Regions from separate parts of the Kocuria aegyptia genome, predicted to be linked through region 1. Evidence: riboswitches for the same ligand, from Rfam matches in the RefSeq annotation. Region 1 holds a riboswitch; each other region holds the start of a gene.
The links. A riboswitch is a leader RNA that binds a small molecule or an ion and turns the genes downstream of it on or off. The one in region 1 is predicted to bind thiamine pyrophosphate.
Positions count from the first base shown of each region.

Region 1 (3,263 bases):
CCGGGATTCCACAAAGGTCTGAAAACAGACGTTTGGCGCGAGTGGTCACAGTCTGTGGGCTGCCCCGTGCGCCGTCAAGAGCCCGCGGCGCGGGTGCACCATCGCCGAGCGGCGCACGGGACCGCGTCGCGGTGGAGCCGGTCGGGCGGATGCCGCAGAATGGTGGGCATGAACCAGACCAGTGCATCGACCTCTTCCCGTTCCGACTCCCAGGGCTCCGGGCCGGGCCGTTCGTGGGCGTTCATCGCCATCACGGCGGGCTTCCTCGTCTCCGCGGCGCTGATCATCGCGGTGGGCGTGGTCGCCATCGACCTCACCCACTAGGACCTCGGCCGGCCGTCCCGGCCGGCAGGATCGGCGCGCTGCCCGGACCGGGCGGCGCGCCGCTTTCGTCCTCGACGCCGCCCGGCACGGTGGACGGGATGCCGCCGGAGACGGTTCGGGGGCACGATGCCGGCGGTGGGTCCCGGGCTCTGCGGGTCGTGCTCCGTGCTCCGTGCTCCGTGACACGATGGGCGCACGTCGTACCGCAGGGAGGAGCGCCACCGTGAGCGATCCCGTCCGGCACCCGCGCATCCGGCCCGTGCGCCAGGGCAACGCCTTCGAGGAGGCCGTGGAGCGGATCCTCGACTCGATCCGGCTCGGCCTGTTCCGCCGGGGCGAGCGGCTCCCACCGGAGCGGGAGACCGCGGCGATGCTCGGGATCTCCCGCGCCACCCTGCGGGAGGCCCTGCACGAGCTCCAGGCCGCCGGGGTCCTGGAGGTGGTGCGCGGCCGGTACGGCGGGACCTTCGTGACCGGCCGCACCGCTCTGCCGGACGAGACCCTCCCCCCGGTGGACCCCGCGGACGTCGAGGACGTGCTCGTGTTCCGCGCCGTCGTCGAGCCCGCCGCGGCGGAGCTGGCCGCGGCGGCGTCCCTCAGCCCGGCCGCCCGGGAGCACCTCCTGGCGTGCCTGCGGCAGGTCGAGGAGAGCCCCCCGGAGGACTACCGCCCCGCCGACGCGCGCTTCCACATCGCGGTGGCCGAGCTGGGCGGCTGCCCCAGCCTGGTCCGCGCGGTCGCGGAGGTCCGTTCGCGGGCCAGCGACCTGCTGGACCGGATTCCCGTGCTGCCGGTCAACCTCGAGCACTCCGACCGCCAGCACCGCGAGCTCGCCGACGCCGTCCTGGCGGGAGACGCCCCCGCCGCCCGGGCCGCCTCCCTCGCGCACCTGGAGGGCACGGCCGCGCTGCTGCGCGGCTTCCTCGGGCACAGGGAGCCGCCCGAGGACGACGCCCCCGGCGACGACCGCCGCCGGGCATGACCCGCGGCCGCGCGCGGAGCGGGCGACCCCGGGGCGAGGTGTCTATACTCGTCCGCAGTGACACGGGGTGCCGGCGCCGAACGACGCACCGGCTGAGATGACACCCGTCGAACCTGATCCAGTTAGGACTGGCGAAGGGATGTCCTGCCGGGACCGGCCGCTGCCGTTCCCGCGTCTCCTCGCCCTGACCCCAGGGAGACCCATGCAGATCGCAGAACAGATCGTCCTCGTCACCGGCGGGGCGCGCGGCCTCGGCCGCAGCGTCGTCGAGGCCTTCGCGGGCCAGGGCGCGAAGGTCGTCGTCAACCACCGGACCAGCGCGGCGGCCGCGGAGGAGCTCGCGCAGCGGTACGGCCCCGACCGGGCGGTGGCCCTGCCCGCCGACGTCACCGACCCCGGGCAGGTGGGCGAGCTGCTGCGCGCCGCGCGGGAGCACTTCGGCTCCCCCGTCACCACGGTGGTGAACAACGCCCTGGCCGACTTCTCCTTCAACGGCGACGCCCGTTCCGGGGCCGAGGACATCCGCTGGGCGGAGTTCGAGGCCCAGTTCGCCGGCAGCGTCCGCGGGGCGCTGAACACCACCCAGCAGGCCCTGCCCGGCATGCGGGAGCGCGGCTTCGGCCGGGTGATCAACGTCGGCACCAACCTGTTCCAGAACCCGGTGGTGCCGTACCACGACTACACGGCGGCGAAGGCTGCACTGCTCTCCCTGACTCGCACCCTCGCCAAGGACCTCGGCGCGCACAACGTCACGGTCAACATGGTCTCCGGGGGCCTGCTGCGCACGACTGACGCGAGCGCCGCCACCCCGGAGGAGGTCTTCGACTACATCGCCTCGACCACGCCCCTGGGCCGGGTCACGACCCCGGCCGAGTTCGCCGACGCCCTCCTGTTCTTCGCCTCCCCGTGGGCGCGCTCGGTCACCGGGCAGAACCTGGTGGTCGACGGCGGACTGGTCCTCGACTGACGGGGGCCGCCGTGACCTCGCCCCGGCAGCTGCACCTCAACGCCTTCCTCTTCGGCGCGGGCCACCACCAGGCCGCCTGGCGGCACCCGGACTCCCCGCTGGAGCAGCTCGGGGACATCGCCCACTGGGAGCGCCTCGCCCGCACCGCCGAGCGCGGGCTCTTCGACGCCGTGTTCTTCGCCGACGGGCACAGCGCCGGCGACGTGGGGGACGGGCCCCGGTGGTTCCTCGAACCGCTGACGGCCCTGTCCGCCATTGCGCGCGCCACGGAGCGGATCGGACTGGTCAGCACCGTCTCGGCGACCTTCTGGACGCCGTTCCACGCCGCCCGCCTGCTGGCCTCGCTCGACCACATCAGCCGGGGCCGGGCCGGGTGGAACGTGGTCACCTCCATGTTCGACGCCGAGGCGCGCAACCACGGGCTGCCGGGGATCCCGCCGCACGCCGAGCGCTACGCGCGGGCGGCCGAGTTCATCGATGTGGCCCACCGGCTGTGGGACTCCTGGTCCGACGACGCCCTGGTCGGCGACCGGCACGGGCTGCACGCCGACCCCGAGCAGGTGACCCGCATCGACCACGCCGGCGAGCACTTCCGCGTGGACGGACCGCTGACCGTGCCGCGCCCGCCCCAGGGGCGCCCGGTCCTGTTCCAGGCCGGCGCCTCCGGGCCGGGACGGGACCTGGCCGCCCGGCACGCCGAGGCGGTCTACGCCGTGGCCTACGACCTCGAGAGCGCCCTGGCGTACCGCACGGACTTGTTGCGGCGGGTCGCCGCGGCCGGGCGGGACCCGGAGGGCGTGGCCGTCATGCCGGGTCTGGTCGCCTACGTGGGCTCCACGGAGGCGGAGGCCCGGGCCAAGCAGGCGGAGGTGGACGCCCTGCTGCCGGAGGAGCAGTCCCTGGCCCAGCTCTCCGCGTTCGTCCAGCAGGACTGCAGCGGCTGGGAGCTCGACGCCCCCGTCCCGGAGCTGCCGCCGCTCGAGCGCTTCA
Region 1 covers NZ_BAAAOA010000046.1:77,244-80,506, reverse strand. The annotation lists gene ABD220_RS14685 (hypothetical protein) at 169-324, shown strand; gene ABD220_RS14680 (FadR/GntR family transcriptional regulator) at 548-1,306, shown strand; TPP riboswitch at 1,360-1,463, shown strand; gene ABD220_RS14675 (3-oxoacyl-ACP reductase) at 1,509-2,273, shown strand; gene ABD220_RS14670 (LLM class flavin-dependent oxidoreductase) at 2,285-3,263, shown strand, end outside.

Region 2 (3,263 bases), on a different contig from region 1:
GGCGGCCGCGGCCTCGGGGTCGGGGTCGGCGCAGATCCCGGAGACCACGGCCAGCCCGGCGGCGCCGGCCGCGAGCAGGGCGGGGGCGTCCTCGACCCGCACCCCGCCGATGGCCAGGCAGGGCAGGGACGTGCGGCCCGCGGCGCGGGCGAAACCCTCGACGCCCAGCGGCTCGGGGTGGTCGGGCTTCGTGCGGGTGACCCGCACCGCTCCGACGCCCAGGTAGTCGACCGTCCCGGCGGGCAGCGCGGAGGCGGCGTCGAGCTCCGCAGCCGTGGCGGCGCTGAGGCCGAGCACGGCGTCGGTCCCGCAGATCCGCCGGGCGAGGACCACGGGCAGGTCCGTCTGCCCGACGTGCACCCCGGCCACGGGGGCGCCGGCCGCCCGGGCGGCGAGGTAGACGTCCGCGCGGTCGTCCACGAGCACGGGCACCTCCCGGCCCACGCGCTCGGCGACGGCCGTCAGCAGGGCGACCAGCTCGCGGGCCGGGGCGTCTTTCGCGCGGACCTGGACCATGGTGGCGCCGCCGCGGACGGCGGCCGCCACGACGTCCGGGACCGTTCGGGGGGCGCTCAGAGCGGTGTCCGTCACGAGGTGCAGGGCCAGGGCCGCAGGGTCGAGACGCGGGCTCACCGGGCGCCCTCCTCGCGGACGAGCTCCGCCCGGGCGGCGATCCGCTCCGGCGTGACGGCGTGCAGCCGGTCCAGCAGCGCCACGGCGAAGGAGCCGGGCCCGGCGGAGTCGGCGGCCGCGTCCTCGGCCGCGAGGGTGTACACCGTGGTGGCGGCCACCGCCGCCGCGGCCGGGTCCGGGCGCACGGCGGTGAACGCAGCCATGAGGGCGCCCAGCGCGCAGCCGCCGCCGGTGATGCGGGTCAGCAGGGGCGTGCCGTGCGGCACGCGGACGACGGTGCCGTCCGGGGAGCGCACGAGGTCCACGGGCCCGGACACGGCCACCGCCGACCCGGCCCGCTCGGCGAGCGCGGCGGCGGCGTCCCGGGCGGCCTCGACGCCGTGCGTCGCGTCGGTGCCGCGCCCTCCGCTGCCGCCGGCGAGGGCGACGACCTCGGAGGCGTTGCCGCGCACGATCGCCGGCCGGAACTCGAGCAGGTCGCGGGCCAGCGCGGTGCGCACGGGCAGGGCACCCACCGCCACCGGGTCCAGGACCCAGGCCCGGCCCGCGCGGCGCCGGGCGCCGACGGCCTCGTAGGCGGCCCCGCGCTGCTCGGCGGTGGGCGTGCCGGTGTTGACGAGCAGGCCGTCGGCGAGCTCCGCGAAGACCCCGCCCTCCCCCTGGATGTCGGTCATCGCCGGGGACGCGCCCACGGCGAGGAGCGCGTTGGCGGTGAAGTTGGTGACCACGGCGTTGGTGATGCACTGCACGAGCGGCGCCGCGGAGCGCAGGTCCTCCAGGGCCGCCGCGGCGTCCTCGGCGAGCGCGGGGTCCGGCGGCGCCGGCCTGGCTCCTGCTGTGCGGGCGGACGTGGGGACGGCATCGCGCATCTGCGACATCCCTTCGCTAGTACTGGCTAGATCAGGTTCGACGGGTGTGTTCTCAGCCGCTCGAGCGGCACCCCGTGTCAGGTGTCCTGCCAGTCTAGCCCTCGCGCGGGAGCCCGGACGCGGGCGGATCCCGGGACGGATCCCGGCTGTGGGGTCAGAACACGCCGTTGGCGTTCGCCGTCCGCTCGGGCACCGGCTGCGCGACGCCCCAGTGCTCCACGATCCGTCCGTCCTCGAGGCGCCACAGGTCGTAGCAGGCGACCGTGCGCGCGGTTCCGCCCCCGTGATCGCCGTCGGCGACGGCCTCCGCGACGGTCAGCACGAAGTTCCCCTCGCCGAGCACCCGGTGCAACCGCTGGTAGGCGGGCTGCGGGTCCTCCGCCGTGCGAGCGGTGTGCTCGGTGCAGCCCTGGGCACTCATGTGGTCCTGGACGGCGCGGCGGTCGCCCCCGATCAGGGCGGCCTCGACCCACTCGGCGGTGATGCGCTTGTTGTCCTGCGTCCGCTCGTGGTCCGTGACCGCGACGGGACCGTCGAGCTGGGGGCGGGCGCCGCCGGCCTCCGTGCGCAGGGGCTCGAAGGCGTCCCAGTGCTCGGCGATCCGCCCGTCCGCCACGCGGAAGACGTCGAAGCCGACCAGGGGCTGCGGGCCGAGCCCCTGGTAGGCCGAGTGGGCGACCACCGTCCCGTGGTCGTCGAGCACCCGGACGAGATCCACGCGGAAGTCGTCGGGGATGCCGCGCAGGAACTGCTTGAGACCCTCGCGCCCGTCCGGGGCGAGGGGCGAGTGCTGGATGAAGTCCTCCGTGTAGTGGCGGTCCACGGCCGACGGATCCCGGTGGACGAAGAGGTCCGTGCCGGCGGCGCGGACGGTGTCTGCACTGGTCATGGCGGTGCTCCCTGGAACGGGCGGCCGCTCGCCCCGGCGGACGGGACGGCGGCCCCGGCTGTGCTGTGGTGCGCACCACGGTACGCCGCCGGGCGGGGGCCGGGCAGGCCTGGACGGTCCGTGACGGCCCACGACGACGGAGGACCCCGACCGTGCTGGTCGGGGTCCTCCGTGGTGCTGCTCGGCCGGACGGCTCAGCCGCGTCCCGCGGGTCCTCCGCTGGTCAGGTCCTCGGCCTTGACGCCGACGCCGACGACGGTCGGCGCCCGGCGGGAGGAGTCCTCCGGGGAGCGCTGGGCGACGGCCTTGGCCTCGTGCCGGGCACCCTCCGCGGCGGCCGCCCGGCCGGCGGTCACCTCGGCCTCGCCCGGCCGAGCCGCCGGGGCCGTGGCCCGCCGCGAGCGCCGCCGGGGTCGCGCCGGCTCGGCGCCCGGCTGCTCAGGAGCCGCCGAGCCGGGGGCCTGCTGCGCCGTGCTCTCCCGCGCCGCATCCGCCCGTGCGGTGGTCTCCTGCGCGGCGACCGCCGCCCGGGCGTCCTCCGCAGCGGTGGCCTGCGCGGCGCCGGTCTGCTCGGCGCCGGCCTGCTCAGGGGCACCGTCGGCAGCGGTGACCGCCTCAGCGGCTGCTCGCTCAGCGGCGACCTCCTGGGCAGCGGAGCCGGCGTCCGGCGCCGTCTGCCCGAAGGCCTCCGCGAGGGAGTCCAGGCTCAGCGGACCGGCCTCGGCGGGCTCCTCGACGGCCGCGTGGCCCTGCGGCAGCTCGATGACCTCGCCCTTGATCGTCAGGCGCGCGCCCTGCTCGGCCGGCACCCCGGGGGCCTGCTCCTCCGCGGCCGGGACGGGGGCCTCCCCCACGTCCGGCTGCTGCTCGGC
Region 2 covers NZ_BAAAOA010000015.1:245,830-249,092, forward strand. The annotation lists gene thiE (thiamine phosphate synthase) at 1-633, opposite strand, end outside; gene thiM (hydroxyethylthiazole kinase) at 630-1,502, opposite strand; TPP riboswitch at 1,494-1,587, opposite strand; gene ABD220_RS07505 (nuclear transport factor 2 family protein) at 1,657-2,391, opposite strand; gene ABD220_RS07510 (Rne/Rng family ribonuclease) at 2,586-3,263, opposite strand, start outside.
Region 2: linked by a shared signal. The riboswitch ahead of thiM (hydroxyethylthiazole kinase) and the one ahead of ABD220_RS14675 (3-oxoacyl-ACP reductase) in region 1 are both predicted to bind thiamine pyrophosphate.

Region 3 (3,263 bases), on a different contig from region 1:
CCTGGCCGGGAGCGTAGCGGCGCAGGGCCACGGTGGTCAGCTCGGTGCCGGAGGCCAGCAGCGCCTGCTCGAGGGTGTGCAGCGAGCTGAGGCCGCCGGTGCCCATGATCAGCCGGGAGGACAGCTTCGTGCCGTCGAGCACGAGCGGGTCGGGGTGCGGGACGGTCACGTCAGCCTCCTTGGACGGCGGTGATGATCTCGACGGCCTGGCCCTCCGCCACGCGGGTCCGCTGCCAGCGGCTGCGGGGCACGACCGCGGCGTCCACGGCCACGGCCACCCCGAGGCGCCCGCCGTCCAGCGGGGCGCCGTCGGGGCCCAGCGCCCGGCCGACGGTCTCGGCGACGAGGTCGACGACGGAGGCCTCCTCCGCCACGCGGTGCGGGCGGCCGTTGAGGGTGATGGCGGTCATCGGGGGCTCCTGCTCCGGGGCCCGGGGCCGGCGGCGGCCGGCTCGGGGTCCCCTCGACGTGCCTCGACGGGTCGGTCGAAGCGGTGCGGGTCGGTGGTGGCGAGGTGCTCGGCGTCGGCGGACGGATCGGGACCGCTCCCTCCGGCGACCAGCTGCGCGGCGAGCCGGGCGGCCAGCGGGGCGAGCAGCACGCCGTGGCGGAAGTAGCCGGTGGAGACCACGAGCCCCGGCACGGGCTCGCCGTCCGGGTCGCGGACCCGGCCCAGGTACGGGATGTCGTCCGGGGTGCCGGGCCGGGCGCGGGCCAGCACCTCGATCAGCTCGAGCTCGGCGACCCCGGGCACGAGCGCCTGGGCGTCGCGCAGCAGCCGGAACACCCCTCCGGCGCTGGGGCCGGCCAGGTCGTCCTCGCGGGAGGTCGCCCCGATCACCACGGTCCCGTCGGCGCGGGGCACCAGGTAGACGGGCGCCCCGTGCACCAGGCCCCGGACGGTGCGCTCGAGCAGCTCCGGCGTCCCGGCGGGCACCCGGGCGCGCAGGATGTCCCCGTGCACCGGCCGCAGGGGCGGGTGCCAGCCCTCCGGCAGTCCCTCGAGAGCGCCCAGGCCGGCACCGGGGGCGAGGACCGTCCAGGTCGCGGAGACCATCCCGCCGCCGGCCAGGCGGGCGCCGGTCACGGCGCCCTCGGCGTTTCGGCGCAGCCCCGTGGCGAGGTCGTGGACGAAACGGGCCGGTCCGCCGTCGCGCGCGGCCGGCAGCCCGGACAGCTGCGGAGGCTCCGGGACCTCCGGGGCGACGAGGGCGGCGAGCAGCCCGGCCACGAGTCGGCGCGGGTCCACCTGGTGGTCGTCGGGGATCCGGAACGCGGCGGAGAGCCGTGGGCTCAGCGCGGGCTCGAGGGCCCGGGCGGCGCGCAGGGCGAGCTGCTCCACGGTCATGCCGTGGCGCAGCTGCAGCTCGCGGAGGTCCGTCAGGGCCTGCCGGTCGGCGGCGTCCACGCCGCAGAGCAGGGTCTCGGTGGCCCGGTGGCCCACCGTCCCCTCGGCGACCTGTTCGAGGGCGGCCACGAACGCCGGGTACTCGGCGGCCGAGGCGGTCATCAGGGGGTACAGGGGCTCCTGCTGGTACTGGACCTCGCTCACCGGGGCGAGCATCCCGGCCGCGGCGCGGCTGGCGCCGGAGCCCGGCTCGGGGTCCACCACGACCACCGAGCGGCCGCGGCGGCGCAGCTCCCAGGCGGTGGCCAGGCCGATCACCCCGGCGCCGACCACGGCGACGTCGGCCCGGACGTGCTCGGGCTGCCCGACCAGCGGGTGGGGCGCGGTCGTCGGGGCGGGGTGCGCAGAAGTCACACGGAACGTCCTTTCCTACGGCGGCATGACCCGCATCAGGTGTGGCGGTCGGCGCTGGACGCCCTCTCAGCCCCCGGTGGGGCTCCCGCAGAACCGCTGACCTATCATCAGCGTGTGACCCAGCATACCCGTGACACCTCCGCGCCCGCCGAGTCCTCCCTGCGAGACGCCCGGACGGCGCAGCTCCTCGCCGCCCGGCTGTACGTGTGCACGGACGCCCGCCGGGACCGGGGCGACCTCGAGGAGTTCCTGCACGCCGCCTACGCCGGTGGGGCGAACATCGTGCAGCTGCGGGACAAGAGCATCGACGCGGACGAGGAGATCGCCGCGCTGCGGCTGCTGGGCCGGGTCGCCGCCGAGTACGGCGCCCTGTTCGCGGTCAACGACCGCGCCGACATCGCCGCGCTGGTGGGCGCCGACGTCTTCCACGTGGGCCAGCACGATCTCACCCCCGCCCAGGCCCGGCGGCTGCTGGGCCCGGACGTGCTGATCGGGCGCTCCACCCACGACCTCGGACAGGCCCGGGCGGCGCTCGAGGACCCGGACGTCGACTACTTCTGCACGGGCCCCGTCTGGGCCACGCCCACCAAGCCGGGGCGCCCGGCCACCGGGCTGGATTTCGTCCGCGCGGTCGCCGGACTGACGGAGGCCCGGCTGGACGCGGACCCGGAGGTCCTGCCCGTGCCGTGGTTCGCCATCGGCGGCATCGACGAGCAGCGGCTCCCGCAGGTGCTGGCGGCCGGGGCGCGCGGCGTCGTCGTCGTCCGCGCCGTCACCGAGGCCCCCGATCCCCGCCTCGCCGCGGGGCAGCTGCGCAGCCTGCTCCCCGCCTGAGCCCGGCGCGGCCCAACATCCCGGCTCACCGCCGGTTCCCCGCCGCCGCCCAGCACGTTCTGACAGCATGGACCCAGGACGACGACGGAGAGGTGACCCATGGACCCCGAGCTCGACCCCCAGGTGCGGCACGCGGTGGAGCGTCCCGCGGAGACCGCCCGTGGCCCGGAGGACGCGCAGCTGCGCGTCCGGCTGGCCGGTGAGCCCGCCCGCCGTGCCCTCGGCAGCCACTGGGAGCAGGGCGCGCCGGAGGACGCCGCGCCGAGCGAGGACCGGCTCGCCGCGGCCGTGCTGCTCGCGACCCTCTTCGGCGACACCTTCTGGCTGGAGCGCGCCGCCCGGCTGCCCAGCGACGTGCCGGGGTGCCCGTCCGCGCCGCCGAGCGGGCTGCTGGAGCTGACCCGGGTGCCGGGCGCCCGGGCGGCCCTGGCCCGCGTGCTCGAGCGCCCCCTGCTGACCGGGCTCCTGGAGTGGGGCACCGATCCGCTGCCGGAGCAGCCCCCGCTCGCCGTGGCGCGGGCCGCCCGTGACCTGGGCATCCCCGACGACGGGCGGGTCTACCGGGTGGTGCGCCGACGCGCCGAGCGCTTCCTGGCGCGGGAGCACGACGGGTCCGAGCCGCTCGAGCAGTTCGTGGCCCTGCTGACCGAGGCGGAGAAGGGCCACC
Region 3 covers NZ_BAAAOA010000020.1:14,193-17,455, forward strand. The annotation lists gene ABD220_RS09835 (thiazole synthase) at 1-106, opposite strand, end outside; gene thiS (sulfur carrier protein ThiS) at 171-410, opposite strand; gene ABD220_RS09845 (FAD-dependent oxidoreductase) at 407-1,762, opposite strand; TPP riboswitch at 1,758-1,861, opposite strand; gene thiE (thiamine phosphate synthase) at 1,877-2,596, shown strand; gene ABD220_RS09855 (hypothetical protein) at 2,696-3,263, shown strand, end outside.
Region 3: linked by a shared signal. The riboswitch ahead of ABD220_RS09845 (FAD-dependent oxidoreductase) and the one ahead of ABD220_RS14675 (3-oxoacyl-ACP reductase) in region 1 are both predicted to bind thiamine pyrophosphate.